Regions from separate parts of the Pseudarthrobacter sp. P1 genome, predicted to be linked through region 3. Evidence: riboswitches for the same ligand, from Rfam matches in the RefSeq annotation. Region 3 holds a riboswitch; each other region holds the start of a gene.
What was found. Region 3 has a riboswitch for thiamine pyrophosphate ahead of ACQCSX_RS12630 (ECF transporter S component). Riboswitches for the same ligand answer to the same signal wherever they lie in the genome.
Positions count from the first base shown of each region.

Region 1: another riboswitch for thiamine pyrophosphate. It lies ahead of thiC (phosphomethylpyrimidine synthase ThiC); the one in region 3 lies ahead of ACQCSX_RS12630 (ECF transporter S component).
Region 2: another riboswitch for thiamine pyrophosphate. It lies ahead of thiD (bifunctional hydroxymethylpyrimidine kinase/phosphomethylpyrimidine kinase); the one in region 3 lies ahead of ACQCSX_RS12630 (ECF transporter S component).

Region 1 is NZ_CP189584.1:1,508,900-1,518,797, reverse strand. It holds gene ACQCSX_RS07275 (alpha/beta fold hydrolase) at 1-423, shown strand, start outside; gene thiC (phosphomethylpyrimidine synthase ThiC) at 498-2,240, opposite strand; TPP riboswitch at 2,237-2,347, opposite strand; gene ACQCSX_RS07265 (GNAT family N-acetyltransferase) at 2,398-2,901, shown strand; gene ACQCSX_RS07260 (prephenate dehydratase) at 2,954-3,796, shown strand; gene ACQCSX_RS07255 (VOC family protein) at 3,963-4,853, shown strand; gene ACQCSX_RS07250 (hypothetical protein) at 4,903-5,343, shown strand; gene rpsP (30S ribosomal protein S16) at 5,535-5,945, shown strand; gene ACQCSX_RS07240 (RNA-binding protein) at 5,947-6,189, shown strand; gene rimM (ribosome maturation factor RimM) at 6,363-6,935, shown strand; gene trmD (tRNA (guanosine(37)-N1)-methyltransferase TrmD) at 6,936-7,727, shown strand; gene rplS (50S ribosomal protein L19) at 7,983-8,342, shown strand; gene lepB (signal peptidase I) at 8,355-9,035, shown strand; gene lepB (signal peptidase I) at 9,036-9,869, shown strand; gene ACQCSX_RS07210 (ribonuclease HII) at 9,869-9,898, shown strand, end outside.
Region 2 is NZ_CP189584.1:1,247,932-1,257,829, reverse strand. It holds gene ACQCSX_RS05980 (bifunctional folylpolyglutamate synthase/dihydrofolate synthase) at 1-775, shown strand, start outside; gene ACQCSX_RS05975 (DUF4233 domain-containing protein) at 775-1,212, shown strand; gene ndk (nucleoside-diphosphate kinase) at 1,266-1,682, shown strand; gene ACQCSX_RS05965 (vitamin K epoxide reductase family protein) at 1,776-2,465, opposite strand; gene ACQCSX_RS05960 (Rne/Rng family ribonuclease) at 2,873-6,205, shown strand; TPP riboswitch at 6,325-6,425, shown strand; gene thiD (bifunctional hydroxymethylpyrimidine kinase/phosphomethylpyrimidine kinase) at 6,415-7,938, shown strand; gene rplU (50S ribosomal protein L21) at 8,312-8,620, shown strand; gene rpmA (50S ribosomal protein L27) at 8,669-8,932, shown strand; gene obgE (GTPase ObgE) at 9,065-9,898, shown strand, end outside.
Region 3 is NZ_CP189584.1:2,677,927-2,687,824, forward strand. It holds gene ACQCSX_RS12610 (carbohydrate ABC transporter permease) at 1-298, opposite strand, end outside; gene ACQCSX_RS12615 (extracellular solute-binding protein) at 298-1,692, opposite strand; gene ACQCSX_RS12620 (energy-coupling factor transporter transmembrane component T family protein) at 1,894-2,688, opposite strand; gene ACQCSX_RS12625 (ABC transporter ATP-binding protein) at 2,685-4,328, opposite strand; gene ACQCSX_RS12630 (ECF transporter S component) at 4,331-4,945, opposite strand; TPP riboswitch at 4,995-5,113, opposite strand; gene ACQCSX_RS12635 (DUF4235 domain-containing protein) at 5,278-5,538, shown strand; gene ACQCSX_RS12640 (DUF1003 domain-containing protein) at 5,562-6,029, shown strand; gene mnhG (monovalent cation/H(+) antiporter subunit G) at 6,026-6,445, opposite strand; gene ACQCSX_RS12650 (monovalent cation/H+ antiporter complex subunit F) at 6,442-6,708, opposite strand; gene ACQCSX_RS12655 (Na+/H+ antiporter subunit E) at 6,714-7,274, opposite strand; gene ACQCSX_RS12660 (Na+/H+ antiporter subunit D) at 7,271-8,905, opposite strand; gene ACQCSX_RS12665 (Na(+)/H(+) antiporter subunit C) at 8,902-9,351, opposite strand; gene ACQCSX_RS12670 (Na+/H+ antiporter subunit A) at 9,348-9,898, opposite strand, start outside.

The DNA.
Region 1 (9,898 bases), 1.2 Mb from region 3:
CTGACGGCGGAGCTGCCCGCCACCCATGCCTACCGCGAGCTGCTGGAACCGCTCTACGCCCGGCGCGCCGAGATGGCCGACGTCGAATTCGCCGTCGCGTATGCCCGGATGGCCTCGGCCAGCGGCGAGGTCCAGACCGGCCCGGGTGTGATGGCGCCCGGCGCGTTGAACAATGAGTCGGCCGCCCGTGCCGCGCGCCGCCTGCGGCTGCAGGCCCCGCCGTGGGAGGCGCCGCTGCACATCGTGCCCGGCGTCCCCACACTGGTGCTCACCGGCGGCTGGGAGCCGCTGTATGAGGAGATCGCCGGCTATCTGGTGGGCACCGGCGCCGTCCACCGGACGACGGCGGGAGGCCACCGCCCGCAGGACACCGCCGAGGGTGCCGCGCTCATCCGGGAGTTCATCGAGGCCCACTCGGGCTAAAACCCTGCAACTGTGCGACAGTAGTTGTCGCTCTGGGGCCCCAGAGCGACAACTACTGTCGCACAGATTAGGCATTAGCCCACGGGCATGACGGGTTCGGGCAGGTACACCTTGGAGCCCGACGCGCGGAACTCGGCGCTCTTGGCGTCCATGCCCGCCACGATCAGCTTCTGGTTGGCCGCCGAGCCAAACTCGGCCCGGATGTCGGCGCTGATCCGCATGGAGCAGAACTTGGGCCCGCACATGGAACAGAAGTGCGCCGTCTTGGCCGGTTCCGCCGGCAGCGTCTCATCGTGGAACGCCTGCGCCGTCGCCGGGTCCAGCGAGAGCGCAAACTGGTCCCGCCAGCGGAACTCGAAGCGTGCCTTGGACAGGGCGTCGTCGCGTTCGTGGGCGCCCGGATGTCCCTTGGCCAGGTCCGCGGCATGGGCGGCGATCTTGTAGGTGATGACGCCCGTCTTGACGTCGTCCTTGTCCGGCAGGCCCAGGTGCTCCTTAGGCGTGACGTAGCAGAGCATGGCCGTGCCGTAGCGGGCGATCTCCGTCGCGCCGATCGCACTCGTGATGTGGTCGTAGCCCGGCGCAATGTCCGTCACCAGCGGCCCCAGCGTGTAGAACGGGGCGCCGTCGCAGAGCTCCTGCTGGCGTTCGACGTTCTCGCGCACCAGGTGGAACGGCACGTGTCCGGGCCCCTCCACCATCACCTGGACGTCATACTGCCAGGCGCGCTTGGTCAGCTCGGCCAACGTGTCCAGCTCGGCAAACTGGGCGGCGTCGTTGGCGTCCGCCGTCGAGCCCGGGCGCAGCCCGTCGCCCAGGGAGAACGACACATCGTAGCGGGCAAAGATCTCGCATAGCTCATCGAAATGCGTGTAGAGGAAGTTCTCCTGGTGGTGGGCCAGGCACCAGCCGGCCATGATGGACCCGCCGCGGGAGACAATGCCCGTCACCCGGTCCGCCGTCAGCGGCACGTAGCGCAGCAGCACGCCGGCGTGGATGGTCATGTAGTCCACGCCCTGCTCGCACTGCTCGATCACCGTGTCGCGGAAGATCTCCCAGGTGAGCTTGTCGGCCTCGCCATTGACCTTTTCCAGCGCCTGGTAGATCGGCACTGTGCCAATCGGGACGGGGGAGTTGCGGATGAGCCATTCCCGGGTGGTGTGGATGTCGTCCCCGGTGGAGAGGTCCATGACGGTGTCCGCACCCCACAGCGTGGCCCACTGCAGCTTGTCCACCTCCTCGGCAATGGAGCTGGTGACGGCGGAATTGCCGATGTTGGCGTTGATCTTCACCAGGAACGCCTTGCCGATGATCATCGGCTCGGATTCGGGGTGGTTGATGTTGGCCGGGATGATGGCCCGGCCGGCGGCCAGCTCGGAGCGCACCAGCTCCACATCGCAGGATTCGCGCAGCGCCACATAGCGCATCTCCTGGGTCACGACGCCGGCCCGGGCGTAGTGCATCTGGGTCACCGTCCGCCCGTCCAGGGACCGGAGCGGCGGCCGCTGGGCCCCGCGCCATTCGGCCGAGGCTGCGCCCCGGCGGGCGGCGCTGCGCCCGTCGTCGAGCAGCTCGCGCCGCCGGCCCGCGTAGATTTCCGTGTCGCCGCGCCCGGCAATCCATTGCTCCCGCAACGGCGCCAGACCGTGCACCGGATCGCTGCCCGGACCCGCCGTCCGGTAGACATCAAACGGCGGATTGGCCTCCCCGGAGGGGGACGCCTCCAGCTGGATCCGCGTCACGGGAATCCGCAGCCCCGTGGCCGGGTCGTGGAGGTGGTGCAGAGAATGGGCAGGGCTTTGCTGTGAAATGTCCACAGGTGTTACTCACTTCCTTCGCCGGCATTACCCGGACAGGTTCAACGGTCGCAGGCTGCATCAGCCCTTTTCTCAGCCCCTGCAATGGGGCTCCCGTGTGGTCGTTCTCGAACATACACTGTCAACGGGTGTCGGTGCCAACCCATAGGATCAAGCCATGTTGGAAATCCGCCCCGCGGCACTGAGCGAGCTCTCGCAGCTGCCGGCCATCGAGGCCGGGGCCGACGCCGCTTTCGGCCCCGGCAGCACGGGCATTTGTGCCGCGGACCTGCCGCCGGCGGCAACGGTTGCCGAATTCGCCCAGGCCCTGCACATCATGGTGGCCGGCCGGCCGCCGGTGGGCTTTGCCCGGCTGGAAGAGCTCGACGGCGCCGCGCACCTGGAGCAGCTCGCCGTGCTGCCCGAGTGGTCGGGGCAGGGGATCGGCCGCGCGTTGGTGGAGGCGGCCAAGGCCTGGGCGCGGGAATCGGGCTACCACACGATGACGCTGACCACCTTCGGCGAGATTGCCTTCAACGTGCCGTTCTACCGCAGCTGCGGGTTCACCGTGCTGGCGGAGCTGGGCCCGGAGCTCGCCGAGGTCCGGGCGGCGGAACAGCGGCTGGGGCTCGATGCCCTGGGCCCGCGCGTGGCCATGGGTCTGGACCTCAACGGAGCCTGAGGGCAACGGGGCCTGGACACAACTGCTCCGCAACCATGGGAAAATCCAAGGTATGGCTAACGCAATCGCATACCAGGGTGAACCCGGTTCCAATTCCCATCTCGCCTGCGCCGAGAAATACCCGGACTTTGAGTCCATCCCGTGTGCCAGCTTTGAGGATGCGTTTGCCGAGGTGACCAGCGGCCGCGCGCAGCTGGCCATGATCCCGATCGAAAACACCCTGGCCGGCCGCGTGGCGGACATCCACACGCTGCTGCCGGAGACCTCCCTGCAGATCATCGGCGAGCACTACCTGCGCATCCGCTTCAACCTGCTGGCCATCCCCGGCGGCACCATCGAGCAGGCCACCGAGGTCCACAGCCACGTCCATGCGCTCGGCCAGTGCCGCAAGCTGATCCGCGAATTCGGGCTCAAGCCCGTCATCGCCGGGGACACCGCCGGGTCGGCCCGCGACGTCGCCCGCTGGAACGATCCCACCAAGGTCTCGCTGGCCCCTCCCGGCGCGGCTGAGCTCTACGGCCTGGACACCCTCGCCGTGGACGTCGAGGACGATCCCACCAACACCACGCGCTTTGTGATCCTGGCGGACAAGGCACCGCTGCGCTCCCGTGACGAACTGGCCGGCGACGCCGTCACCAGCTTCGTCTTCCGGGTCCGGAACGTGCCCTCCGCGCTCTACAAGGCCCTGGGCGGCTTTGCCACCAACGGCATCAACATGACCCGGCTGGAGAGCTACATGGTGGGTGGGGAATTCGCCGCCACCATGTTCATGGTGGACGTTGAAGGCCACCCGGAGGAGGCACCGATGGTGCACGCCTTCGAGGAGCTGCGCTTCTTCACCACCGAGGTCCGCATCATGGGCGTGTACCCGGCGGACCCCTTCCGCCGGCGCTGACCCGCGGCGCTCGTCCGAGGCGCCGGCCGCTAGTGCTGGTCCGCCGCCGGGATGGACGCATGCCATCCCGGCGGACGGCTGGAATAAATTGAAGCTTCAATCAATTGATATGGTGTGTAAGGGCGAAATGCCCAGCACCACCCAGCCAAGCACCAAGGAGCGCACCGTGACCACCCCCGCCAGCCAGGACCTGCTGTCCGCCGACCTCGCCATGGGCACCGTGATGCTCAAGGTGGGGGACATGGCCGCCATGAGCCACTACTACCAGCATGCCCTCGGCATGGACATCGTCACCGAGGCCGACGGCGGCCTCTACCTGGGCCGCGGCACGACGGCGCTGGTGCACCTGGCGCCCGCCCCCGGGCTGCACGTGCCCGGCCGCGGCGAGGCCGGGCTCTTCCACACCGCCCTGCTCTTTGACGACCAGGCCGCCCTCGCCGCCACGGTGGCCTCCGCCGCCCAGTACGAGCCGAAAGCCTTCGCCGGCAGCGCGGACCACCTGGTGAGCGAGGCCTTCTACTTCACCGACCCCGAGGGAAATGGCATCGAGCTCTACTGGGACCGCCCGCGCACCCAGTGGCAGTGGGACGGGAGCACTGTGGTCATGGACTCCCTGTCCTTGCCGCCGCAGCAGTACCTCGGCAGCCACCTGACCGAGGCCGCCGTCAGTGGCCAGCGCCAGGCGGCCGCGGCCATCGGGCACGTCCACCTGCAGGTGGGCGACGTCGCCACGGCCCAGGACTTCTACGTGGACACGCTCGGCTTTGAGCGCACGGCCGGCTGGCACGGCCAGGCACTGTTCGTCTCCGCCGGCGGCTACCACCACCACATGGCCATGAACGTCTGGAACAGCCGCGGCGCCGGCCCCCGCAAGGACACGCTGGGCCTGGGCGAGGTGCTGATCAAGCTGCCCGCGGCCGACGACGCCGGGGCGCTGGCCGAGCGCCTGGCCCACCACAAGATTGCCGTCGCTAACAGCGGCGCGGAACTTGTCTTCGCGGACCCGTGGAAGAACCGGATTCGCGTTAGTGTTGAGAGCGCACCGGCAGCATCGTAGGGATGTGCCGGCGGCAGCCATATTTCGCACAACACTGGAGGCTACGGTCTTGACCGCTTTCTCGGAATTCTTTGTCACCGACCACCACACCGCGGTGGCCCGCGCCAAGTCCCTGGATGCCGGCAAGGCGCCGTCGGCGGACGTGCCGGTGCTGCCTGTCCCGGGCCTGTCCGACTTTGAGATCGAGGTGCTGGGGGAGCTGGCCGCCAAGACGGTGCACGCCACCGGCATCAGCGCGGAGCTGGGCATGGTGGACATCGAGCTCGATTCCCTCTTTGTGGTGCCCGAGGCACTGGCCGAGATCTTCGCCGAGCTGGTGGACCTTGAGGATCCGGAGGAGCTGCCCGAGCTGGCCGCCGCCTGGGCCGCGGCCGAGGAAATGGAGTCCACGCCGGAGGTCACCGAGCCGCTGGTGCGCGCCCTGGCCGCCCTGGCCGGGACCGTGGACGAGGGCGCCCGCACGCATCTGTACTTCTACTCGGCCGCCTAACCCCGTCCGTGACACGCGGGGAGCATGCGTCGCGCGGATGCTGGATGATCTGGCATAATGGACAGGTACTCGATCCGCGTGGCCCCTCTCTCCGTGTGATGATCGTGTCTGTAGAATCCCAATGATCGGCCCGCCCCACGGGAGCGTGACAAGGGATTCGCCCTCGTACAAAACAAGGAGTGACCACAAAAGTGGCCGTTAAGATTCGCCTGAAGCGCTTCGGCAAGATGCGCGCCCCGTACTACCGCATCGTCGTCATGGACTCCCGCGCCAAGCGCGATGGCCGTGCGATCGAAGAGATCGGCAAGTACCACCCGACGGAAGAGCCCTCGTTCATCGAGGTCGACACCGACCGCGCGCAGCACTGGCTCTCCGTTGGCGCCCAGCCGACCGAGCAGGTTGCCGCCATCCTGAAGATCACCGGTGACTGGCAGAAGTTCAAGGGTCTCCCGGGCGCCGAGGGCACCCTGAAGACCAAGGCTCCGAAGGCAGCTTTCGTTGCTCCGGAGACCGCTTCGGTCATCGTCAAGGAAGCCATCACGCCCAAGGCCAAGAAGGCTGAAGAGGCAACCGAGTCCGCAGAGACCACCGAGGCTGAGTAGGTTGCTGGCTGAGGCGCTGGAGCACCTGGTCCGCGGGATTGTTGACTCTCCCGAGGACGTCAAGGTCAGTGTGAAGAACAACCGCCGCGGGGAATCCCTCGAAGTGCGCGTTCATCAGGATGATCTTGGCCGGGTCATTGGCCGCCAGGGACGTACCGCCCGCGCGCTGCGCACCGTCATTGCCGCTCTGGCAAACGGTGAGCCGGTCCGCGTGGATGTAGTGGACACGGACCGCCGCCGCTAGAACCCTCCCTCGGGAACGGTTTGAACGGCACAGCATTTCAGCACCAGATAGCTTAGGAATTGGCCCCGGCACCATAATGGTGCCGGGGCCAATTTTGTTTTACGGCTTAGTTCCACAAGGCCAGGCGCAGGTGCGCCGGCACAACATGCTGCCCCGCAGCAGGAGGAGTTTTCATGCAGGTTCAGATTGCCCGGATTGGCAAGCCGCACGGAATCCGCGGCGAAGTGACCGTCCAGGTGCTGACGGATGCACCCGAGGACCGTTTTGTGCCCGGCGTCGAGCTCGTGGTCAAGCCGGCCACGCTCGGTCCGCTCACGGTGCGCAGCGCCCGCTGGAACAAAGACATCCTGCTGCTGGGCTTTGAACGGTTCAGCACCCGCAACGAGGCCGAGACCCTGCGCGGCGCTACCTTGTTCGTGGAGTCCGACGACGTCGAGGACGACGGCGACGATGCCTGGTACGAGCACGAGCTCGTCGGCCTGGCCGCCCGCGTTGGCACCGAGGTGGTGGGCAAGGTGGCAGCATTGCGGACCATGCCCGTCCAGGACCTGCTCATCATTGAAAACGCCGACGGCGAGGAGATCCTGGTTCCGTTCGTCGAGGAGATCGTCCCCGAGGTCAACATCGAGGGCGGCTACATCCTGCTGACCCCGCCGCCGGGCCTGTTTGACATCAACAATGACGACGCCGCCGGCCCGGGTGAGGCTGCCGCGGAGGCTGGCAACGCCGATGGCGGAGATGCCTAAATGCGTTTCGACGTCGTCAGCATCTTCCCCGAGTACCTGGCCGCGCTGGAGCTGAGCCTGATCGGCAAGGCCCGCCAGGACGGCCTGCTCCAAGTGGGCGTGCACGACCTGCGCGACTTCACCACGGACAAGCACCGCACCGTGGACGACACCCCCTACGGCGGCGGCGCCGGCATGGTGATGAAGCCCGAGCCGTGGGCCACCGCGCTGGCGGCCATGCTGGACACCGAGGCGCCGGCGGCCAAGCGCCCCGTGCTGATCGTGCCGTCCCCGGCCGGGGAGGTCTTCAACCAGAAGCTGGCCTACGAGCTCGCGGAGGAGGATCATCTGGTCTTCGCCTGCGGCCGCTACGAGGGCATCGACGAGCGGGTGCTCGAATGGGCCGAGGAGCACTACACGGTGCGCCCGGTCAGCCTGGGCGACTACGTGCTCAACGGCGGCGAGGTGGCCGTGCTGGCCATGGTGGAGGCCATCGGCCGCCTGGTGCCCGGCGTCGTCGGCAATCCGGAGTCCCTCATTGAGGAATCGCACTCCGACGGGCTGCTGGAATACCCCGTCTACACCAAGCCCTCGAGCTGGCGCGAACGGGACATCCCGGAGGTGCTGCTCAGCGGCAACCACGCCAAGATCGCCAAGTTCCGCCGCGACGAGCAGCTGCGCCGCACCGCGGCCCGCCGCCCGGACCTGATTGCCGCGCTCGACGGCGCGACGCTGAGCAAGGCCGAACGCAACACGCTCTGGGAGCTGGGCTACGCCGTCGTCGACGGCAAGGTGGCCAAGCGCACCGACTGACCCCCACTAAGTCGCCGCGTTGGGCCGGGGATTGGCGCCCCGCGCCACAGGTGTGGCAAAATGGGTAATTGTGTCTACTGGACCCGCGCCTGCCACAGGGGGAGCGGAGTCAACAGAGGGGCGCACCGGCCATCCATCAGCGGAACGGCCGGTCAACCACACTTCGGCAGCCATGCCCGCCAGCCTTCACCGGCCGGGAGCTGGACTGCCGTGACCGAAAGTAAATGACCTGTGGCGTTTACCAGGAGTGAGAAAATGCATCTTCTCGATTCTGTCGACGCAGCCAGCCTGCGTTCCGACATCCCCGCGTTCCGCGCCGGCGACACCCTCAACGTTCACGTGAACATCATTGAAGGCAGCCGCTCCCGTGTCCAGGTGTTCAAGGGCTTCGTCCTTGGCCGCCAGGGCGATGGCATCCGCGAGACGTTCACGATCCGCAAGGTCTCCTTCGGTGTTGGCGTGGAGCGTACCTTCCCGGTGCACTCCCCGGTCATCGAAAAGATCGAGGTCGTGACCAAGGGTGACGTCCGCCGCGCCAAGCTGTACTACATGCGCGACCTGCGCGGCAAGGCTGCAAAGATCAAGGAAAAGCGCGACGCCCTGCCTTCTAAGTAAGGGTTCCGCACTTTGCTCCACTCGAAACGCCGGCCCGGGAAACTGGGCTGGCGTTTTGTTGTTCTGGCCATCGTGGCCATGGTCGCCGTCTCAGCGGTGGTCCGTGGCACCTGGTTGGATGTTTTCTACATCCCCTCCGCCTCCATGGAGCCCTATCTGCTCACGGGCGACCGTGTGCTGGTGTCCCGGACCGATTTTGCCGCCACGCCCATCCAGCGCGGCGACGTGGTGGTCTTTGACGGGCGCGGATCCTTTGCCCCGCTGCACAGCGGCAAGGGTGCCCTGGCCGACGCCGCCCAGACGGTGGGCGAGTGGCTGGGCGTGGCGGGGTCGGACACCGTGTACGTCAAGCGTGTCATTGGCGTGGCCGGGGACCATATACGCTGCTGCAGCGCCAATGGAGCGTTGGAGATCAACGGGAAGCCGGTGGCCGAGAGCTACCTCCATCCCGGTGACCTGCCCAGCGCGGGGCCTTTCGATGCCGTCGTTCCAGCGGGTAGGTTGTGGCTCATGGGCGACCACCGTTCCGTGTCCTTGGATTCGCGGTCGCTGCTGGGCGCCCCCGGGGGCGGAATGGTGTCCACGGACAAGGTCATCGGCCGCCCCATCATCGTTCTGTGGCCCTTTGACAGGTTTGGCCCGCTGTCTACGGCGGCCCCCACCGCCATCCCTACCCCGAAGGACGCACACTAGATGCCGCAGAACACGCCCGGAACCCCCGGCGATGCCGAGCACCAGGACCAGATCCCGGCCGAGGCGTTTCCGGACGACCCGGCCGACGGCGAGGACCATGCCGGCCCGGGGGATCGCCTGCGCGGCGGCATTCTGTCCTTCGCCAAGGAAGTCGGCACCATCATCGCCATCGCGCTGGTGCTCTCCTTCCTGATCAAGACGTTCCTGTTCCGGGCCTACTACATTCCCTCCGGCTCCATGGAGAACACCCTCGAGTTGGACGACCGCATCTTCGTCAACCTGCTGGTCCCCAAGCCCTTCGCATTGGAGCGCGGGGACGTGGTGGTCTTCAAGGACACGCAGAACTGGCTTGGCCCGGCACCTGTGGCCAAGAACGGCCCCTTCTCCTGGGCCAAGGATGCCATGATCTTCATCGGACTGGTGCCCGACGAGTCCCAGCAGCACCTGGTCAAGCGCGTGATCGGCCTGCCCGGTGACACGGTGGCGTGCTGCGATGCCAGCGGCCGCGTCACGGTGAACGGCGCACCGCTGGACGAGCCCTATCTGTACCCGGGGGCCAGTCCCTCGGACAAGACTTTTACCGTCACCGTTCCCGCGGGCAAGCTGTGGGTCATGGGCGACCACCGCGACGACTCCTCGGATTCACGCATGCACATGAACGAGCCCGGTGGTGGATTCATCAACATCGACGACGTCGAGGGCCGCGCCACGGTGATCGCCTGGCCGCTGAACCGCTTCACCATCCTGGGCAACTACCCCGATGTGTTCCGGAACGTCCCGGACCCGACGGCAAAGCCCGCCCCCTCGCCGTCGGCCGTCCCGGCCGGACAGTAGTGGCGGCAAGCACGCCACCCACGCTGGAC
Region 2 (9,898 bases), 1.4 Mb from region 3:
CGCGTTCCTGGTGAGCGCCGCCCAGCCCACCGATGCCGCCCAGGTGCTGCTGGAGGCGGCCCGGGAGAAGAACGCGGAGTTCCGCTTCGAGGGCATCGAGTTCGGCGTGGAATCGCGCAGCGTGGCAGTCGGGGGACAGCTGATCACCCTGCAGGGCCTGGCCGCCCGCTACCCGGACATCCTGCTTCCCCTCCATGGCGCACACCAGGCCGAGAACGCCGCCGTCGCGCTGGCAGCCCTTGAGGCCTTCTTCGGCGGCGGCACCCGCGAGCTGGACCTCGAGCTGGTCCGAGAGGGCTTCGGCAACGCCAGTTCGCCGGGCCGGCTGGAGGTTCTGCGCACCTCGCCCACCATCGTGGTGGACGCCGCACACAACCCCGCCGGCATCAAGGCCGCCGCCGAGGCGCTGCAGGAGGCCTTCGCCTTCTCCAAGCTGGTCGTCATCCTGGGCGTGCTCCAGGAAAAGGACGCCGAGGAGATCCTGCGCCAGCTGCGCGAGTCCTACGGCGACGAGGCCGATGAAATCTGCCTGACGCAGTCCAACTCGCCGCGCGCCATTCCGGCCGCCGAGCTGGCCGAGCTGGCCGCGGACCTGGGCTGGGAGGACGAGAACATCCACATTGCCGAGCAGCTGGACGATGCCATCGAGTGGGCCGTGGAGCGTGCCGAGAGCAACAACGACCTCGCCGGCGGCGTGCTGGTCACCGGCTCCATCACCCTCGTGGCGGAGGCTCGCATCCTGCTGGGCCGGCCGGGCGAAAAGGAACGCCCCTGATGGCGCGCCAGACCAAGGCCCAGCGCGAATGGCGCCCGGGCATGCCCAGGAAGCGCCGTTCCACCAAGGTGATGTTTGCCTCCGTGGTGCTGAGCCTGGAGGCCTTCGTGGCGCTCTTTGCCGGGTTGGCACTGTTTGGCCTGCGGAACAAGGACACCGGCATCTTGTGGGCGTCCGTGGCCCTGGCCGTAGTGCTGATCTTCTCGTGCGCGTTCATGGGCAAGAAGTGGGGGCCGGCCCTGGGCTGGATCCTGCAGCTTGTCCTCATTGCCACCGGCTTCCTGGAGCCCCTCATGTTTGTCATTGGCGTGCTGTTCGCCGTCTCCTGGTGGTACGCGTTGCGGGCCGGATCGCGCCTCGACCGCGAGAACGCCCAGCGTGACCGCGAGCAGGCCGAGTGGAATGCCGCCCACCCCGCCGAGGGACCGGCCGCCTAACCTGCTGCCCGTAAACTGGAACCAGCACCCCCAACTACTGAAGTGGAGCAACTGTGAGCATTGAGCGCACCCTTGTACTGGTCAAGCCCGACGGCGTGGCCCGCAACCTTTCCGGTGCCATCCTGGCCCGCATCGAGGCCAAGGGCTACAGCCTGGCCGAGCTGAAGAAGACCACCGCGACGCGCGAAATGCTGGAGCAGCACTACGCCGAGCACGTGGGCAAGCCGTTCTACGAGCCGCTGGTCGAGTTCATGCTCTCCGGCCCGGTTGTTGCGGCCATCTTCGAGGGCCAGCGCGTCATCGAAGGCTTCCGTGTGCTGGCCGGCACCACGGACCCGACGACGGCGGCCCCGGGCACCATCCGCGGCGACTTCGGCCGCGACTGGGGCCTGAAGGTCCAGCAGAACCTGGTGCACGGTTCCGACTCCGTGGAGTCCGCCGAGCGCGAGATCGCCATCTGGTTCGCCTAAACCGCAAATACAACTGAGGCGCAGCAACTGCAGGGAATCCGTGGATTCTGTGCAGTTGCTGCGCCTCAGTTGGTTAAGCGGGCGGGGTCCCAGCTACCCGACGCCGCCGCCGAGGAAGATGTTGATGAAGCGGAAGAAGATGCTGGCGATCACGGCCACGTAGAGCAGGCCGACGATGATCCAGGCCCACTCGGCGAGGAACTTCTTCAGTCCCTCCGGAGCGGGGATCACCCCGTGGAACACGTTGCGGACCGTCACCCAGACGAACATAGGGATCATCATGGCCCACACCACCATGCAGTACGGGCACAGGACGCCGATGACGTACAGCGCCTGGGACCAGAGCCACACGATCATCACCATGCCGAGCGTGACGCCTGTCTGCAGCCCCAGCCAGTAGGCGCGGCCCAGCTTGGCCCCGGAGAGCAGCACCATGCCGGTGGTGATGATGACGGCGAAGGCGGCGACGCCGATCAGCGGGTTCGGGAAGCCGAAGAGCGCCGCCTGGGGCGTCTTCATGACGGTGCCGCAGGCGATCCACGGGTTGATGTCGCAGCTGGTGATGGCATCGGGGTTCTTGTACAGCTCAAGGCGTTCCAGCACCAGGATGCCGGACGCCAGCCAAGAGACGGCGCCCGTGACCACCAGCAGCCAGCCGAACGCCGCACGCCGGGCGAACAAGGGTAGCCGGGACTCGCCGTCGTCGGCCGTGGGGCGGGCGGGCGAGGCGGCGGCAGCACGTGCCGCCACCGTTCCTCTGGGGGAAATCTTGGACCGGGCCATGGTTGCCTAACTCCTTGAACGTGTACGTGCCCCGATTCTACTCACCGAAACTTGGCGTTCGGTGTGCCCCTCAGGCGGTGCTGGCACACGATGTGAGACAATGGTTGCGGCTGGAAACCGATCCACATGCGGGTTCCGGTCCTGTGGCAAGCTTCACGGCTCGCCGGTGACGATCGCAGTGCGCACGGGGTGAAGATATCCGGCGCGGGGACGGTCCACCGGGCGGCCACGCCGGAACCACCGGCGGAGACAAAGCGAACCACGGGCCTGCCAGTGAAGCCGCACCCGAGTGATGGTGCCGCCTGGCAGGAATTTAATCGACTTCTGTCGGCCCCCGCGGGTGCCGACGTTTTTGCCCTCCCGGCACCGGATGTGGCGGCGCAGGCGGGGCCGGAGTAGCGCCATAAATGGATAACGAAATTTCTTCACAGGATTCATCAGCAGCAGTGCAGGAAACCCCGGGGGCGGCCGCAGAGGCAGCACCCAAGAGGGCCACGCGCACGCGCCGCAAGACCACCCAGGCCACCGACACGGCCGCCGCCGCGCAGGCCGGCACGGAGGCTGCTGCCACCGAGGCGCCGGCCACCGAACCGGTTGCGCAGGCTCCGGCCAAGAAGGCGCCGGTGCGCCGCTCCCGTGCCAAGAAGGTGGCCGAGCCCGAGGCCGCCGAAACGCCCGCCGCCGAAGCAGCCGTTGAGGCACCTGCCGCCAAGGCCCCCGCCAAGCGCGCCCCGCGCCGCCGCGCCACGGCCCCCGTGGCCAGCCCGGCCGAGGCTCCCGCGGAGACGGCACCCGCCGCTGCCGATGCCGCCGTCGTCGACGCGGCCGCACCGGCCGAGGACGCCGCCGCGAAGGCTCCGGCCAAGCGCCCCACCCGCAGCCGCGCCAAGAAGGCTGCCCCCGCCGAGGAGGCCGCAGTCGAGGTTCCGGCCGAGGCCGAAGCCGCCGTCGAGGCCGTCGAGGACGGGAAGCCGGCCAAGGCACCCGCCCGCAGCCGCTCGCGCCGCCTGTCGGCCGCCGACCGTGCCGCCGAGGCCGCCGCCGAGGCCGTCCAAGCTGCCGCCGAGGCCGCCGCCGCCGAGCACGCAGCCGAGGAAGCCGCCGCCAACGAGGCTCCGGCCGTTGACACCGCAGCCGTGGCCGCGCCTGCGGTGGTTGCCGCCGCAGAGGCCGGTGCCCCGGCACAGGACTCCCTGTTTCTGGCACCCTCCCTGCTGTTCCAGGTGCCGGACCTGAGCCTGGCCGTACCGGTTCCGGCCGTGGCCGAGGAAGAAGACGAGGAATCCGAGGAGGGCGCCCGTCGCCGCAGCAGCCGCAGCCGTTCCCGCAAGGGCCGCGGCCGTGCCGCCGGCGACGAGGCCGTCGAACCCGGCACCGAGACGGAGTCCGAGGAGGACGAGACTGAGGAAGCAGGTGCCGCCGACGACGGCGTGACGTCGCGCCGCCGCCGTCGCCGCCGCCGTGGGGATGCCGATCTGGAACTGACCGGCGGCAGCGACGAGGATCCGCCCAACACGATCACCAAGGTCCGCGCCCCGCGCCAGCTGGCCGAGGCCCCCGTGAACAACCGCGTCACGAGCCTGCGCGGCTCCACCCGTCTGGAGGCCAAGAAGCAGCGCCGCCGCGAGTCCCGCGATTCCGGCCGCCGCCGCCAGGTCATCACCGAGGCCGAGTTCCTGGCCCGCCGCGAGTCCGTCGACCGCACCATGGTGGTCCGACAGGGCGCCGACCGCATCCAGATTGGCGTCCTCGAGGATGGCATCCTGGCGGAGCACTTCGTCTCCAAGACCCTGCAGGATTCCCTCATCGGCAATGTGTACCTGGGCAAGGTCCAGAACGTGCTGCCCAGCATGGAAGCCGCGTTCGTTGACATTGGCCGCGGCCGCAACGCCGTGCTCTACGCCGGCGAGGTCAACTGGGATGCCACCAAGCTCAACGGCCAGCCGCGCCGCATCGAGAACGCGCTCAAGTCCGGCGACTCCGTCCTGGTCCAGGTCAGCAAGGATCCGGTGGGCCACAAGGGTGCCCGCCTGACCAGCCAGATCTCCCTGCCCGGCCGGTACCTGGTCTACGTGCCCGGCGGCTCCATGACCGGCATCTCCCGCAAGCTGCCCGACGTCGAGCGCAACCGGCTCAAGCGCATCCTAAAGGACCACCTGCCCGAAAGTGCGGGCGTCATTGTGCGCACCGCCGCCGAGGGTGCCAGCGAGGAAGAGCTGACGCACGACATCAACCGCCTGCGGGCGCAGTGGGAGGGCATCCAGTCCCAGACCAACTCCACCAAGATGCTGGCCCCGGAGATGCTGTACGGCGAACCGGACCTGACCATCAAGGTGGTCCGTGACGTGTTCAACGAGGACTTCACCAAGCTGATCGTCTCCGGCGACGACGCCTGGGACACCATCGAGGCCTATGTGACCTATGTGGCCCCGGACCTGGTGGACCGTCTGGAAAAGTGGACCAAGCCCGAGGACATCTTCGCGGCGCACCGCATCGATGAGCAGATCAACAAGGCGCTGGAGCGCAAGGTGTTCCTGCCCTCCGGCGGTTCGCTGGTCATCGACCGCACCGAGGCCATGACGGTGGTTGACGTCAACACCGGCAAGTTCACCGGTTCCGGTGGAAACCTGGAAGAGACGGTCACCAAGAACAACCTGGAAGCGGCCGAGGAAGTGGTGCGCCAGCTGCGCCTGCGCGACATCGGCGGCATCATCGTGATCGACTTCATCGACATGGTCCTGGAATCCAACCGCGACCTGGTGCTGCGCCGTCTGGTGGAGTGCCTGGGCCGCGACCGCACCAAGCACCAGGTGGCCGAGGTGACCTCGCTGGGTCTGGTGCAGATGACGCGCAAGCGCATGGGCACCGGCCTGCTGGAGGTCTTCGGCGAGCAGTGCGAGACCTGTGCGGGACGGGGCATGGTGACCCACGAGGTTCCCGTCGAGCACCGCCGCGCCCACACGGTGGCCGCCGAGGCCCACCACCCGAACGTCCGTGGCGACCACGGCCGCAGTGAGCCGGCCGGCCGCTCCGAGGGCAACCGGACAGAGAACCGCAACGAGAACCGCGGCGACGCGGGCCGTGGGTCACGCAACGAGCGCAAGCGCAGCCGCGGCCGCCAGCCGGTTGCGGAGGTGGAGGCTGCTCCCGCAGTGCATGAGGAGCCCACGGATGCGGAGAAGGCCACCAAGGCCAATGCCGCCCGTGCCGCCCTGGCCGCCGTCGCCGCCGCGACAGCTGCCTCGCACCATGAGGACCACCACGACGCCGCGCACGCCGTCCAGGCGCCGGCTGCCAACGGTACGCACGCTGTCCAGGCGCACGCGCCGGCTGCCGACGGCACGCCGATGCTGACGTTTGGCGACGAGGCTGTCGAGCTGCCCCGCGGCGACCGCCAGTCCAGCGAGGCCGTGGCGGACCGTTCCGCCGTGCTGGCCGACCTGGCCCAGGCACTGGACCAGCTCTCCGGCGTCGAGGCTGATGGTGGCGACCACGAGGCCCAGGACGGTGCCCCGCAGCGCTCCTCGCGGAGCCGCCGTGGACGCCGCCGCAGCGCCAGCCGCGCCCAGGGTGCCGCCAATGCCAACGAGGTCACCCATGGCCAGGACACGCCGGCAGCGGCACCTGCAGCCCTGGCTGCGGCCCCGGCACAGGAGGCGCCCAAGGCGGCGCCGGCCAAGGCCAAGCCCGCCAGCGAGCCCATCATTCTGGGTGTCGGCGTGCCGGCCTCGGAGCTCTAGGGCTTTTCGGCCCACAGGCAACGAGTGAACCCGCTTGCCGCTACCGACCGTGTTTGCACATGGTTGGTTGCGGCAAGCGGGTTCACTTTTTAACTCGCGGCTGCGCTGCGGGTAGGCTGGCAGCAGACACGGGGTGCCGGGGCAACGGGCCCTGGCTGAGATCCAGACCCGTTGAACCTGTCCGGTTAGCACCGGCGAAGGGATGTCCTGTGACTTCTACTGTTGCCTCCGCCTCCACCGATCCCGCCGTGGTGCGGGTCCTCAGCATCGCCGGTTCCGACCCGTCCGGCGGTGCCGGCATCCAGGCGGACCTGAAATCCATTGCCGCCAATGGCGGGTACGGCATGGCCGCCATCACCGCGCTGACGGCCCAGAACACCCACGGGGTGGTGGCCGTCCACGTGCCGCCCGCGGACTTCCTCACCGCCCAGCTGGACGCCGTGTCCGCGGACATCGCCATCGACGCCGTCAAGATCGGCATGCTGGGCAACACCGAGGTGATTAACGTCGTCGCCGACTGGCTCGATGCCCAGCGGCCCGCCGTCGTGGTGCTGGACCCCGTCATGGTGGCCACCAGCGGGGACAAGCTCCTGGGCCCCGAAGCGGCCACCGCGCTGCGGGCGCTGGTGCGCAAGGCGCATTTGGTCACGCCCAATCTCCCCGAGCTGGCCGTGCTGGTGGACCAGCCGGAGGCGGCCACCTGGGCCGATGCCCTGGACCAGGGCAAGCTGCTGGCCGTGGAGTCCGGCGTGCGTGTTTTGGTCAAGGGCGGCCACCTCGACGGCGACGAATGCCCGGATGCCCTCGTGGCCCCGGACGGATCCGTCCTGGAGGAGCGCCTGCCGCGCGTGGACACCGCCAACACCCATGGGACCGGCTGCTCGCTCTCCGCGGCACTGGCCACGGCGATGGCCCGGACGGGGGAGTGGCATGCAGCGCTGCGCCAGGCCAAGGGGTGGCTGCACGATGCGCTGGTCCACGCCGATGAGCTGCAGGTGGGCTCCGGCGCCGGACCGGTGAACCATTTCCACCGGCTGTGGTCGACGGCGGCCCCGGCCGCGGATGAGTTCACCCTCCAGCTGTGGGAGGACACCGCCGGGCTGCGCGCTGAGATTTTTGACCTGGAGTTCATCGGGGCGCTGGGGGACGGCAGCCTGAAGGAGCGACACTTTGCCTACTACCTGGCGCAGGACGCCCTCTATCTGAACAGCTATTCGCGCGTGCTCGCCCGGGCCAGCGGGCTTGCCCCCACCGAGGACGAACAGCGTTTCTGGGCCAGGGGCGCCCAGCAATGCCTGGCCGTGGAGCTGGAGCTGCACCGCACCTGGCTGAGCCAGCATCCCACCGAGGTCGAGCTGGGGCCCGTCACCAAGTCCTATGTGGACCATCTCACATCCGTCTCCGCCCAGGGCAGCTACGGCGAGCTTGTGGCGGCTCTGCTGCCCTGCTACTGGCTCTACGCCGAGGTGGGTGCTGTGCTGCACGGCAACTACCTCCAAGGCGTCCAGAAGGGCGACGGCGGCGCCGGCCAGGCGCCCGCCCACCCGTACGGATCCTGGCTTGAAACCTATGCCGACCCGGAATTTGCCGAGGCAACCCGGGTGGCCATCGCGTACACGGATGCCGCGGCCCGGGCCGGATCCGCGGCCGAACGGGCCCGGATGCGCACCGCCTTTGTGGCCTCGGCCCGCTACGAGCGGGACTTCTTTGACGCCCCGCGATTGCACGCCTGAGCAGGACACACCCGGGGCAGCGAGTGTCGTTGCCCTTAAGTGCTCCGCTTTAACGCTAGGATGGTGCAGCAAGGTTCCGTGACAGGGCTGAAGTCAGCGCAGCATATGCGCCGCATCACAGCTCCCAGTCCGGTACCGGTCTCATTTGCGGCCGAGGGCGGAATTAGCGTATTCTTGATCTTCGGTGCTTACGCCAACTACAGGGCAATCACTCCATGGGTTAATTCATGTGAGGTCCTCGGCGTTGAGGCACATAGTGCACGGCACGCAATGTCTACAAAGCAATGCGGGTTGCGCACGGTTGGCACCAGGCAGAATAGCTGCCGGTCCAGCGCGAAACTTTGTAATAACGTCGAGAGAAGTGAGTTCCCCAGTGGTGTACGCGATTGTCCGCGCAGGCGGCCGCCAAGAGAAGGTTTCCGTCGGAGACTTCGTGACCATGAACCGCGTCCCCGGTGGAGTTGGCAGCACACTTGAGCTGCCCGCTTTGCTCCTGGTTGATGGTGAGAAGATCACCACGGCCGCTACGGACCTGGCTAAAGTAAAGGTTACGGCTGAGAAGCTGGAGGATCTTCGTGGCCCGAAGATCGTCATCCAGAAGTTCAAGAACAAGACCGGCTACAAGAAGCGTCAGGGCCACCGTCAGGAACTGACCAAGGTCAAGATCACCTCGATCGCTTAATTGCGGTTGAAGAACTAAAAGTCTTAGTCGAAAAGGTAGGCATTTTAAATGGCACATAAAAAGGGTGCGAGCTCCACTCGCAACGGTCGTGACTCCAACGCTCAGTACTTGGGTGTGAAGCGCTTCGGCGGTCAGGTTGTCAAGGCTGGCGAGATCATCGTCCGCCAGCGTGGAACACACTTCCACCCCGGCGCAGGCGTTGGCCGCGGTGGAGATGACACGCTGTTCGCTCTGGCTGCCGGTGCGGTCGAGTTCGGCACGGCCCGTGGCCGTCGCGTTGTGAACATCGTCGCAGCTGCTGCTGCAGAGTAATACACACGCTTTTCCCAGTGGAGCGGGCCGCATGGCTCGCTCCACTGGCTTTTAACAGTACGTTCGCCTTAACAGGCACCACCCTGCGACAGCTAAACTTGGCTGGAACGCAGAAAAATAAAGGAGACTCCATTGGCCAGCTTTGTTGACCGGGTTGTATTGCACGTATCCGGCGGGACAGGTGGCCATGGCTGCGTCTCCGTGAAGCGTGAAAAGTTCAAGCCCCTGGGTGGGCCCGACGGCGGCAACGGCGGCGATGGCGGCGACGTCATCCTGCGCGTCTCCGACCAGACCACCACCCTGCTGGACTACCACCACGCCCCGCACCGCCACGCCAGCAATGGCGGCCCCGGCATGGGCGACTGGCGCAACGGCAAGACCGGCGAAACGCTGATCCTCACTGTGCCGGACGGCACGGTGGTCAAGACCAAGGACGGCCAGGTTCTGGCCGACCTCGTGGGCGAAGGCACCGAGTACATCGCGGCCGCCGGCGGCCAGGGCGGCCTGGGCAACTCCTCGCTGTCCTCGCAGAAGCGCAAGGCCCCCGGTTTTGCCCTGTTGGGCGTCCCCGGCGAGGGCCGCGACGTTGTCCTGGAACTGAAGTCCATTGCCGACATCGCCCTGGTGGGCTTCCCGTCCGCCGGCAAGTCGTCCCTGATTGCCGCCATGTCCGCGGCACGCCCCAAGATTGCCGACTACCCCTTCACCACCCTGATCCCGAACCTGGGCGTGGTGGAAGCCGGCGATGTCCGCTTCACCATTGCCGATGTCCCCGGCCTGATCGAGGGCGCCAGCGAGGGCAAGGGCCTGGGCCACTACTTCCTGCGCCACGTGGAGCGCTGCGCCGCCCTGGTGCATGTGTTGGACTGCGCCACGCTGGAATCTGACCGCGACCCGCTTTCCGACCTGGCGATCATCGAGCAGGAGCTGGACCGCTACGCGGTGGACATGAGCTTTGCCGGTGCC
Region 3 (9,898 bases):
TGTTCAGGAAGGCGATCCGCACCGTGGGGTCCGAGCCGATGGAGACAAAGTTGTCCACGCCCACAACCTGCGGGGCGGAGATGATGTCCCAACGGAAGAAGGCCAGCAGCAGCGAGGCCACGATGGGGACGAGGGTGAAGAGAAAGACGCCCGCCATGGTGGGGGCCAGGAACAGGGTGGCCAAGAGGCGCCTGGACCGGTCCGTTGCGGTGGCGCCCCGGCCGGCGCCGCTGCGGCCGGCCGTCCCGGATGCCGGCGCCTTGTCCGCCCGCCGGGTGCGAAGTGCTGTGCTGCTCATCAGTTCCTCCTGAGGGCAAGTTCGAGGTCACGCTGCAAGGTGGACAGGGCGGGCTTCACATTGCCCGCCGAGCCCGTGACGGCACCCAGGACGTTCTTGATCAGGGCGCTTTCCACTGCCGCCTGCTGCGGCGGTGCCGGGATGGGGCCGGACGTGGGGAATTTGTCGAGGGTGTCGTAGAAGACCTGCCAATGCTGGGGCCCCTTGCCCGAGTACAGGGACTCGTTGACCATCGACCGGCGCGTTGGCGTCGTCGTCGGATTCGGCATCGCAATCTCCATCGCCTCCTTGGAGGCGCAGAACTTGATCCATTCCCAGGCCTCGTCCTTGCGCTGGGAGGACTTCATGATGGCGTAGCCCGCCGCACCAAACTGGTGCCGCTGGGTCCGCCACTTCGGGAAGAACTGCACGTCGAAACCGTCCTCGGCCATGCCGGCCTCGTGCAGGCCTTCAACCCAGTAGCCGCCCGCCGGGGTGGTGCCGATGAGTCCGGAGGCGAACTGCGCCACCAGTTCGGTGCCACCGCCCTGGGCCGGGCTGGTGCCCAGGCCTTCGGAGACCAGGGAGCGCAGGAACTCAAAGCTCTCGGCCACCTTGGCATCCTCGGCATTGGGTTCAAGCCACTGGTACCCGCCGGAACGGGCGGCGCTGGCGGGATCGTTGGCGTAGAACTTGTTCCAGAACCACGAGCCACCGGTGCTCTTGGTCTCCTTCAGGAAGCTGGTGTCGTTGACGTAGAGCCACGGCACCACGCCGCCAAAGAGCCGGTTGGTCCAGTAGTACGGCACAAAATTCTTGCCGCCGGTGGATTTCATCGCCGTGAGCGAGTTGTAGAAATCGTCGTGGGTCCAGTTCTCGGACGGGCGGGCCAGGCCGGCCCGCTCAAACGCCGAGGTGTTCAGGTACATGTTGGCGCTGTTGAAATCCATCGGCAGCTGGAACAGGCTGCCCTGGTACATGAACGCCTCCACCAGCGAGGGGTGGACGTCGTCAAAGTAGTCCTGGATGGCGGACTGGTCCCGCTGGACGTACGCATCCAGCGGCTCGGCCAACCGCTCCGCGAAGAGCTGTGCACCCTCCGTGGCCACCAGCACCACATCCGGGGACGTGCCGGCGGCCACCATGGTGAGGATCTTGGCGAAGAAGTCGCCCCAGTCCGCGCCCTGGATGGCTTGGATGCGGACGTTGATGCCGGGGTTCCGTGCCTTGAACGCCGCCACCAGCTTTGACCGGCTGGCGGCATCCTGGGCGGTGCCAAGGATGGCCACGCTCAGGGACGAATCATTGCGGCCGGGGATGTCGGCTCCCGTCAGCCGCGGCCAGCTTGCCCCAACGGCTCCTACGGCCCCCACGCCGAGAAGTCCGAGCATCGCTCGCCTTGTCAGATCACTCATGTTGCCTCCTCGCAACTTCCTAACTCGTGTTAGGAAGTGTGGCAGAATCGCCGAACACGTGTCAAGCATGAGGCACGTCACATTTCCGGCTCGTAGCTGCGGGGAGTGACGCCGTCCCGAAACAAGGACGCCGCTCCCCGCCCGGGACGCGGAAGTTCCGGTGTCCTGGACGGGAAACGGCGTCGCCGGTGCGGAGGTCGGCTAGAAGACCGGGTTCCAGGTCCCGAGGACGACGGCGGCACCCACCGCCGCGGCCGAGACCAGAAGGCCGGCACCAAACACCCAGACGTCCACGACTGAATAGGCGGAACGCCGGGCCCAGGTGCGCGGTCCGGCGCCAAAGCCCTTGGCCTCCATGGTCACGGCCAGGCGCGAGGCGCGGCGGATGGCCTGCACCAGCAATGCCATCGCCTGGCCCAGCGAGGCGACGAACCGGCCCAACACACCGGTGTTGGACCCCACGCCGCGGGCGCGGCGGGCCATGCCGAGGGTCTGCCATTCGGCCACCAGCAGCCCCACCAGCCGCATCGCGGCCAGGGCGCCGAGCACAAAGCGGTGCGGCAGGAGCAGCTTTTGCGCCAGGGCATCGGCCAGATCGGTGGGGTCGGTGCTGGCGAGGACAATGATGCCCGGCAGTCCGATGGCCAGTCCGCGCAGGGCGATGGCCACACCGGACTCCACCGAACCCTCCGTGAACAGGAACGGCCCCCAGGCCAGCAGCACGGCACCCGTCTTGGGTGCCAGCAGGGCCGATCCGTAGGCCCCCACGAGGGCGGCGGCCAGAATGGGCCAGCTGCGCACCAGCAGCATGCGCAGGCTCAGTCCGGCCAGTGGCAGCACCGCCAGCTCGCAGGCCAGCGCCACCACCGCCGACACCCAGTCCACCGTCAGCAGCAGCGCCACGGTCAACACCATGGCGGCGCCCAGCTTGGCAAGCGGGTTGGCCCGGGATAGGAAGGCCGTGGAGCGCGGCTGCGCCAGGATGTCCACGCTCATGCCGCACCTCCCGGAGCCCGGCCGAAGGGCTGAACACCTGCATGAAGACTTGCCTGGACATTTGCCCGGACCGCGGTCCGGACCGGTGGCGCGGCGTGGGCCGGTGGCGCGGCGTGGGCCGGAGCCGCGGACGGTGCCGGAGCACCGGATGCGACACCCCCATGCGCGCCCAGCTCCAGCCTGTTTCCGCCCAGAACCTCGGTGAACTCGGCGTCGTGGGTGACGGAGACGACGGCGGTGCCGGCGTCCAGCAGCTCGCCCACCAGGGAGGCCAGTTCGGCCCAGGTGTTGGCATCCTGGCCAAAGGTGGGCTCGTCCAGCACCAGCACCTGCGGGCTGGCGGCCAGCACCGTGGCCACGGACAGCCGGCGCTTTTCGCCGCCGGAGAGGGTGAAGGGGTTCGCCTCGGCCAGATGCTCCAGCCGAAGCCGCGCCATCAATTCCTCCACCTTGTCCCCGCCATGGCCCAGCAGCTTCGGTGCGAACTGCAGTTCCTCCAGCACGGATCCGGTGACGAATTGGTGCTCCGGCTCCTGGAACACCGTGCCGATCCGCTCGATCAGCGCCGATCCCTTCCAGCGGAAGGGGTCGGGCCCGGCGCCGCGGGCCAGCGGCGCTGCGGCAACCACCGCTCCGGAGGAAGCCGGCATCAGCCCGCCCAGGGTCAGTGCCAGTGTGGATTTGCCGGCCCCATTGGGGCCGGTGATGCTCAGTGCGGTGCCCGCCTCCAGCGCCACAGCGATCCCCGACGCCGCAGGGACGGCCGGGTGCCGGCGTCGTCCGCGCTGCCGGGACACGGCCAGATCCTTGGCGGAGAGCAGCAGCGGCCCGCCGCCGGATCCCGTGCGCCCCCGGGTGGGCGGCACGTAGCCGGGCACCCAGACCCCTGCCGCGGCCAGCATCTCCCGCGCCTGGGCCAGCACGACGGCGGGCGGGCCGTCCAGCAGCACGCCGCCGCCGTGGCCGGAGGAACCGGGCGCCAGCACCACGATCCTGTCAACAAGGTCCGCCCAGACAGCCACCCGGTGTTCCACCACCACCAGGGTTGCCCCCGTTTCGGACACCGTGTTGAGCACGGCGTCCCGGACCTCCAGCACGCCGGCCGGGTCCAGATTGGCCGTGGGCTCGTCCAGCAGCAGCAGCCCCGGGCGCATGGCCAGAATGCCGGCCAGGCCGAGGCGCTGCTTTTGGCCGCCGGAAAGCGCGGAGGAGGAATGGTCCAGCGGCAGGCGGAGTCCGACGGCATCCAGTGCCGTCTGCACCCGCGGCCAGATCTCCGCCGCGGGAACGGCCAGGTTTTCCGCGCCGAAGGCCACGTCGTCGCCAATGCGCGAGAGCACCACCTGGGCGTCGGGGTCCTGCTGCATCAGTCCGGCGCGGCCGCGTGCGGCAGCGGCCGGCACGCCGTCGATGGTCAGGGAGCCAAACTCGCTGGCCTCCTCGTCGGCACCCAGCACCCCGGCCAGGGCATGGAGCAGCGTGGACTTGCCTGCACCGGAGGGGCCGAGCAGGAGCACGCGCTCCCCGGGGGCAATCTCCAAGTCAAGGTCGTGCACGGCCTTGTGCGGCCGGCCAGAATGCTGCCAGCCCCAGCCCCGGGCCGAAACGGCGGCCGGGGCCACCTGTTGGAAAGAAGCCATGGCTAGAGGACGCGCTCCGCGGCCGCATGGCGGGAGGGCAGGTTGGACAGCGCACCGGTGCGTGCCAGTCCGCGGACGGCCAGCCAGGACAGCAGCCCGGCGATCACTGCACCGGAGACAACGGCGAAACCGGCGTAGATGAACTTCCAGGCCGGCTCCCATTCGGCGTTGTAGCCGATGTTGTCGTTGATGCCCATGGCCAGACCGGCAAGCGCACCGGCCAGCAGCGCCACCGGGAGGTTGAACTTCTTGTAGCGGAAGGTGGCAAAGGCCAGCTCCGCGCCAACGCCCTGGACCAGGCCGGAGATCAGCACGGTGAAGCCGAAGTGGGTGCCCAGCAGCGCCTCTACCACTGCCGCGACCAGTTCGCAGTAGAGTGCGGCACCGGGTTTGCGGATGACCAGGCCGCCGATGACGCCGGCAATGAGCCAGCCACCGCCATAGAGTCCACCCAGCGGCGGGAAGGCGACGGTGATGGCGGCGATGATGCCGTAGCCCTGGCTCCACAGCCAGAAGATGACACCGACGGCCACGGCCAGCACGGATGCCACCACAATGTCCACCACGCGCCAGTACGACGCAGTGGTTTTACGGACGGGCGCATTTGAATTGCTCATGAGGATCCTCCTTTACAGGAGGGGCGGCCACACGCATTGATGGCGCGCGGCCGAAGAGAACTCGACTCCCTTCGCCGGTACTAACCGGATCAGGTTCGAGGGTCTGCGGTTTCCCGCACTCTCAGCGCCGCGTCCCTCTCAAGGACCGGTGCTCCCCTGTCGTGTTGATTTGCGGATTCAGTTTACCCCCCGGCACCCGCCAGTGGAACTTCCATGACGCCCGACGGCGCAAGCACACCCGGGTGGGCTCCGCGGCACAGCGCCGCGGAGGCGCTAGGCTGGCACTGACTGCACCACAGCGCCGGACACCGGCCCGCCACCCAGGAGGCCCCATGAATGTTGTATTCAAACTGCTCGGCATTGCGGTGAGCCTTGGCGCCGGGTTTGCGGCCAACAAGCTGGTGGACGCCGTCTGGGAGAAGAGCACCGGCAACAAGCCACCCAAGGACGGCAGCGACCTGGAGAACAGCCTGCGTTCGGCGCTGGTGTTCGCCCTGGTCTCCTCCGCGGTGGCAGCCGTCATCCAGGTGCTGGCCGGGCGCGGCACGCAGCGCGCCATTGCCCGCTTCAACAAGACGCCGGACGAGGTCTAGCACCCGTCCCAGGAAGGGTGCCCATGACCATCAAGAATTGGCACACCGAGCACAAGGCCTCGCTGACCCCGGGCCAGAAGGCTGCCGATGTCCTGCGCAACGGGATGGGCAGCTGGCCCTTCATCGGCACCTTCATCCTCAGCATGGTGCTCTGGGCCGTGGCCAACAGCATCGTCTTGAAGAACGGCTCCTGGGACCCGTACCCGTACATCCTGCTGAACCTGTTCCTGTCGATGCTGGCCGGGCTGCAGGGCGCCATCCTGCTCATCTCGGCAAAACGGCAGGATGCCATCAGTTCGGCGATGGCCAAACACGACTACGACACCAACGTCGCCGCCAAGCTTGAAATCGACCGGCTCATCGACCTGGGCGAACAGCACAAGCAGATGATCGAACAGCTGCGGGCGCTGGTTGCGGAGACGTCCAGGGCCGCACTGGTTTCCGAACCGGGCGCGGGATCCGGCCCGCGGTTGGACGGCCCCGGTGCCTAGACTCCCGGGTCGGCACCCCGGGAGGCGGCGCCGTCGTCGTCCGGATCCCCGGCCAGGTCCTGGGCCGCGGCGGCCACCACGGCGTTGAGCTCGTCCGCGCTGAGCAGGTCCGGGCGGCGGTGCTTGGTCCGGTAGCCGGCCCGCCCCACCATGTGGGCGGAGACCGGCACGGTGAGCAGCTGGAAGATCCAGGCCACCAACAGCACCGGCAGCACCGCCCAGCTGCGCAGCTGCAGCCCGATGGCCGCCAGCAGCATGGCCAGGCCCAGCACCTGCGGCTTGGTGGCCGCGTGCATCCGGCTCATCAGGTCCGGAAAGCGCAGCAGGCCGATGGCCGCCGCCAGGGACATCAACGCCCCCACCAGCAGGCACACCCCCGTCAGCACATCGACCAGATTGTCCACAGTCGTGCTCATGGCTCCTCCCGCCGGTCCGAGACGAACCGGGCCACTGTGACCGAGCCGATGAACCCGATGACGCTCACGGCCACCAGCAGGGGCAAGTTGTTCAGGTGGTGGTTGACCGCCATGTCGGTGGCCAGGGCGGCCCCCACAATGGCCAGCAGCACGTCCGCCGCCAGCACGCGGTCCAGCAGCGATGGCCCGGCGGCGATGCGGTAGATGGCGCCGGCCGCGGCCAGCGAGAGGATGGCCGCCACGGCCACCACGACGATGTCCATGCCGCTCATGGCGCCCCCTCCGTTCCGTCCGTTTCGGCGGCCAGCGCCGCCACTTCTTCCCGGGTCCCCATGATCCTGATCAGCCAGGCCTCCGTGGCCCGCACCCCGGCCCGCACCTTTTCCAGCTGCTCCTCGTTGGAGACGTTCAGGGCGTGGATGTAGAGCGTGGGCGTGGCCCGGTCCACCTCCACCACCAGCGAGCCGGGCACCAGCGAGAGCACATGCCCGGTGGCGGTGATCAGCAGGTCCGAGTGGCTGCGCAGCGGCACGGCGACGACGGCGTTGCGCACTGCGGGCCCGCGGGCCACCGCCAGGTAGAACACCCCGAAGCTGCCGGCCACCACGTCCTTGAGGAAGATGGCGGCATAGACGGCGGCCAGGAAGACGTTGAAGCGCCCGCTCAATTCCACCGGCGGGAGGTAGAAGATGCGCGCCACCACCAGCGCGATCAGCGCGCCGAAGACCAGGTTGCCCACGCTGAAGTCCTGCCAGAGCGAACCCCAGACCAGGACCAGCCAGATGAGCAGCGGCAGTTCCTTCCACAGGGAAATCCTCTGCCGGCTCACCGCCGGGCCTCCGGCGCGCCCATAACGGCGGTGATGTACGCCTGCCGGTCCAGCATCTGGCCCGCACCCTGGTTGGCCAGCGAAAACAGCGGCCCGGCAAACACCGTCAGGGCCACGCCGAAGGCCACCAGCCCGAGGGTGGAGCCCACCATCATGGGCGGCATCAGCGCGGCAGCGGGCACCGTCTTGCCTGGTGCCCCGCTGCCTTTGGCCCGCGGTGCGGCCTTGCGGGGGTCCCCGCTGCGGGCCCCGGCGCGGGATCCGCGGGAGAGCGCGGCGAGCAGCACGGGCTCGGGGGCCAGCGCGTCCGCCGGACTGCGCCAGAAGGCCTTGTTCCACACGCGCGCCACGGCCAGCAGGGTCAGCAGGCTGGCCACCACGGCGCCGGCCACCAGCAGATAGGCCAGCGGGGTGCCCAGCGTGACGCCCGCCTGCAGCAGGCCCATTTTGCCCAGGAAGCCGGAGAACGGCGGGATGCCCGCCAGGTTCATCGCCGGAATAAAGAAGAGCACGCCCAGCAGCGGGGACAGCTTGGCCAGCCCGCCGAGCCTATCGATGGAGGAGGTTCCGCCGCGGCGCTCCACCAGCCCGGTGACCATGAACAGCGAGGTCTGGACGGTGATGTGGTGGATGACGTAGAACACCGCCGCGCCCAGCCCCAGCACGGAGGACATCGCCACGCCAAAGACCATGTAGCCGATGTGGCTGACCAGCGTGAAGGAGAGCATGCGCTTGATGTCGGTCTGCGCCACGGCACCCATGATGCCCACCAGCATGGTCAGCAGCGCCACCACCATCAGCACATCGTCCAGCGCCCCGCCCGGGAACAGCAGCGTTTCGGTGCGGATGATGGCGTACACGCCCACCTTGGTCAGCAGGCCGGCGAACACGGCCGTCACCGGGGCGGGCGCCGTCGGATAGGAGTCCGGCAGCCAGAAGGAGAGCGGGAAAACGGCCGCCTTGATGCCGAACGCCACCAGCAGCAGGATGTGCAGCAGCGTCTGCGTGCCGGGATCCAGCTGGCCCAGCTTGCCGTCCAGGTCCGCCAGCGTGACGGTTCCCGTAGCCGCATAGACCATCGCGATGGCAATCAGGAAGAGCATGGAGGAAACCACGCTGACCACCACATAGGTGACGCCGGCGCGGATCCGGTCCCCCGTCCCGCCGAGGGTCATGAGCACGTAGGAGGCAGTCAGCAGGATCTCGAAGCCCACGTACAGGTTGAACAGGTCCCCGGCCAGGAAGGCGTTGGACACCCCCGCCACCAGGATCAGGTAGGTGGGGTGGAAGACGGATACGGGGCCCTTGTCGTCGCCGTCGGCGGCGCCCTGGCCGGTGGCGTAGACCAGCACCGCCAGGCTCACCGCGGAGGAGACCACCAGCAGCAGCGAGGACAGCTGGTCCACCACCATCACGATGCCGAAGGGCGGCAGCCAGCCGCCCAGGTGGACGGCGCTGGTGCCGGAGGTCCAGACGGAGGCCAGCAGGACCGCCTCCAGCACCAGGGTCAGGGCGACAGCGGAAATGCTGACCCGCTGCTGCGCTCGCGGATGGCGGATCAGCAGGAAGGCCACGGCGGCGCCCAGGAACGGAACGGCGACGGCGAGCGGTGCAAGGTCTGCGAGGTTCATCGCGGGTTCCGCCCCTTTGAGCGTTTGGCCGGGAAGTTGAATTCGGTGGTGTCTGCGGCGATGTCCGCGTCCTCTTCGGCGTCGAAGGAGTCCTTTTTGGCCACCTTGCGGTCCTCGGCGTCGTCCTGGATCTCGTCGCGGCGGGCCAGCAGCCAGCTGCGGTAGATCAGCCCCAGCATGAACGATGTCACGGCGAAGGAGATCACGATGGAGGTTAGGATGAAGGCCTGCGGGAGCGGATCGTTATATTCACCGGGAGGAATGTCTTTGCCGAAGATGGGTGCCAGGCCGGCGTAGCCGCCGGTGGCCAGCAGCAGGATGTTGGTGGCGTTGGCCAGCAGCATCAGGCCCAGCAGCACGCGGGTCAGGCTCCGCTCGAGCATCAGGTAGATGCCCACCGCATACAGCACGCCCATCACCAGCAGCAGGGTCAGGTTGGCGCTCACCGGCCCACCCCCTGTTGCAGCTCGTCCACGGTGGCCTCCAACCCGTTGGCGCTGTCCTCTTCGTGCTGGTCGATCTCGGCGCCCAGGCTGCGCAGCACGTCGATCACCAGCCCCACCACCACCATGTAGACGCCGACGTCGAAGATGGCGGAGGTGACAAACTTGACGTCCCCGAACACCGGCAGGTCCAGGTGGATGATGCCGCTCTGGAACACCTGCCCGCCCAGCAGCAGCGGGAACATGCCCGTCAGTGCGGCCAGGCCCAGGCCCAGGCCCAGCATGGCGCCGGCGCTCACCCGGGTGGCCTCGGCCAGCTCAAAGCGGCCGCCGGCCAGATACCGGATGGTCAGGGCCAGCCCGGCCACCAGGCCGCCGGCAAAGCCGCCGCCGGGGCCGTTGTGGCCGGCCAGCAGCAGGTAGATCGAGAGGATGATCATGGAGTGGAACAGCAGGCGCGTGACCACCTCGAAGATGATCGAGCGCCGTTCCGGGGCCAGCGTCCGCCCGGCCACCAGCCAGGCATCGCGGGTCACATCGGTGAAGCGGC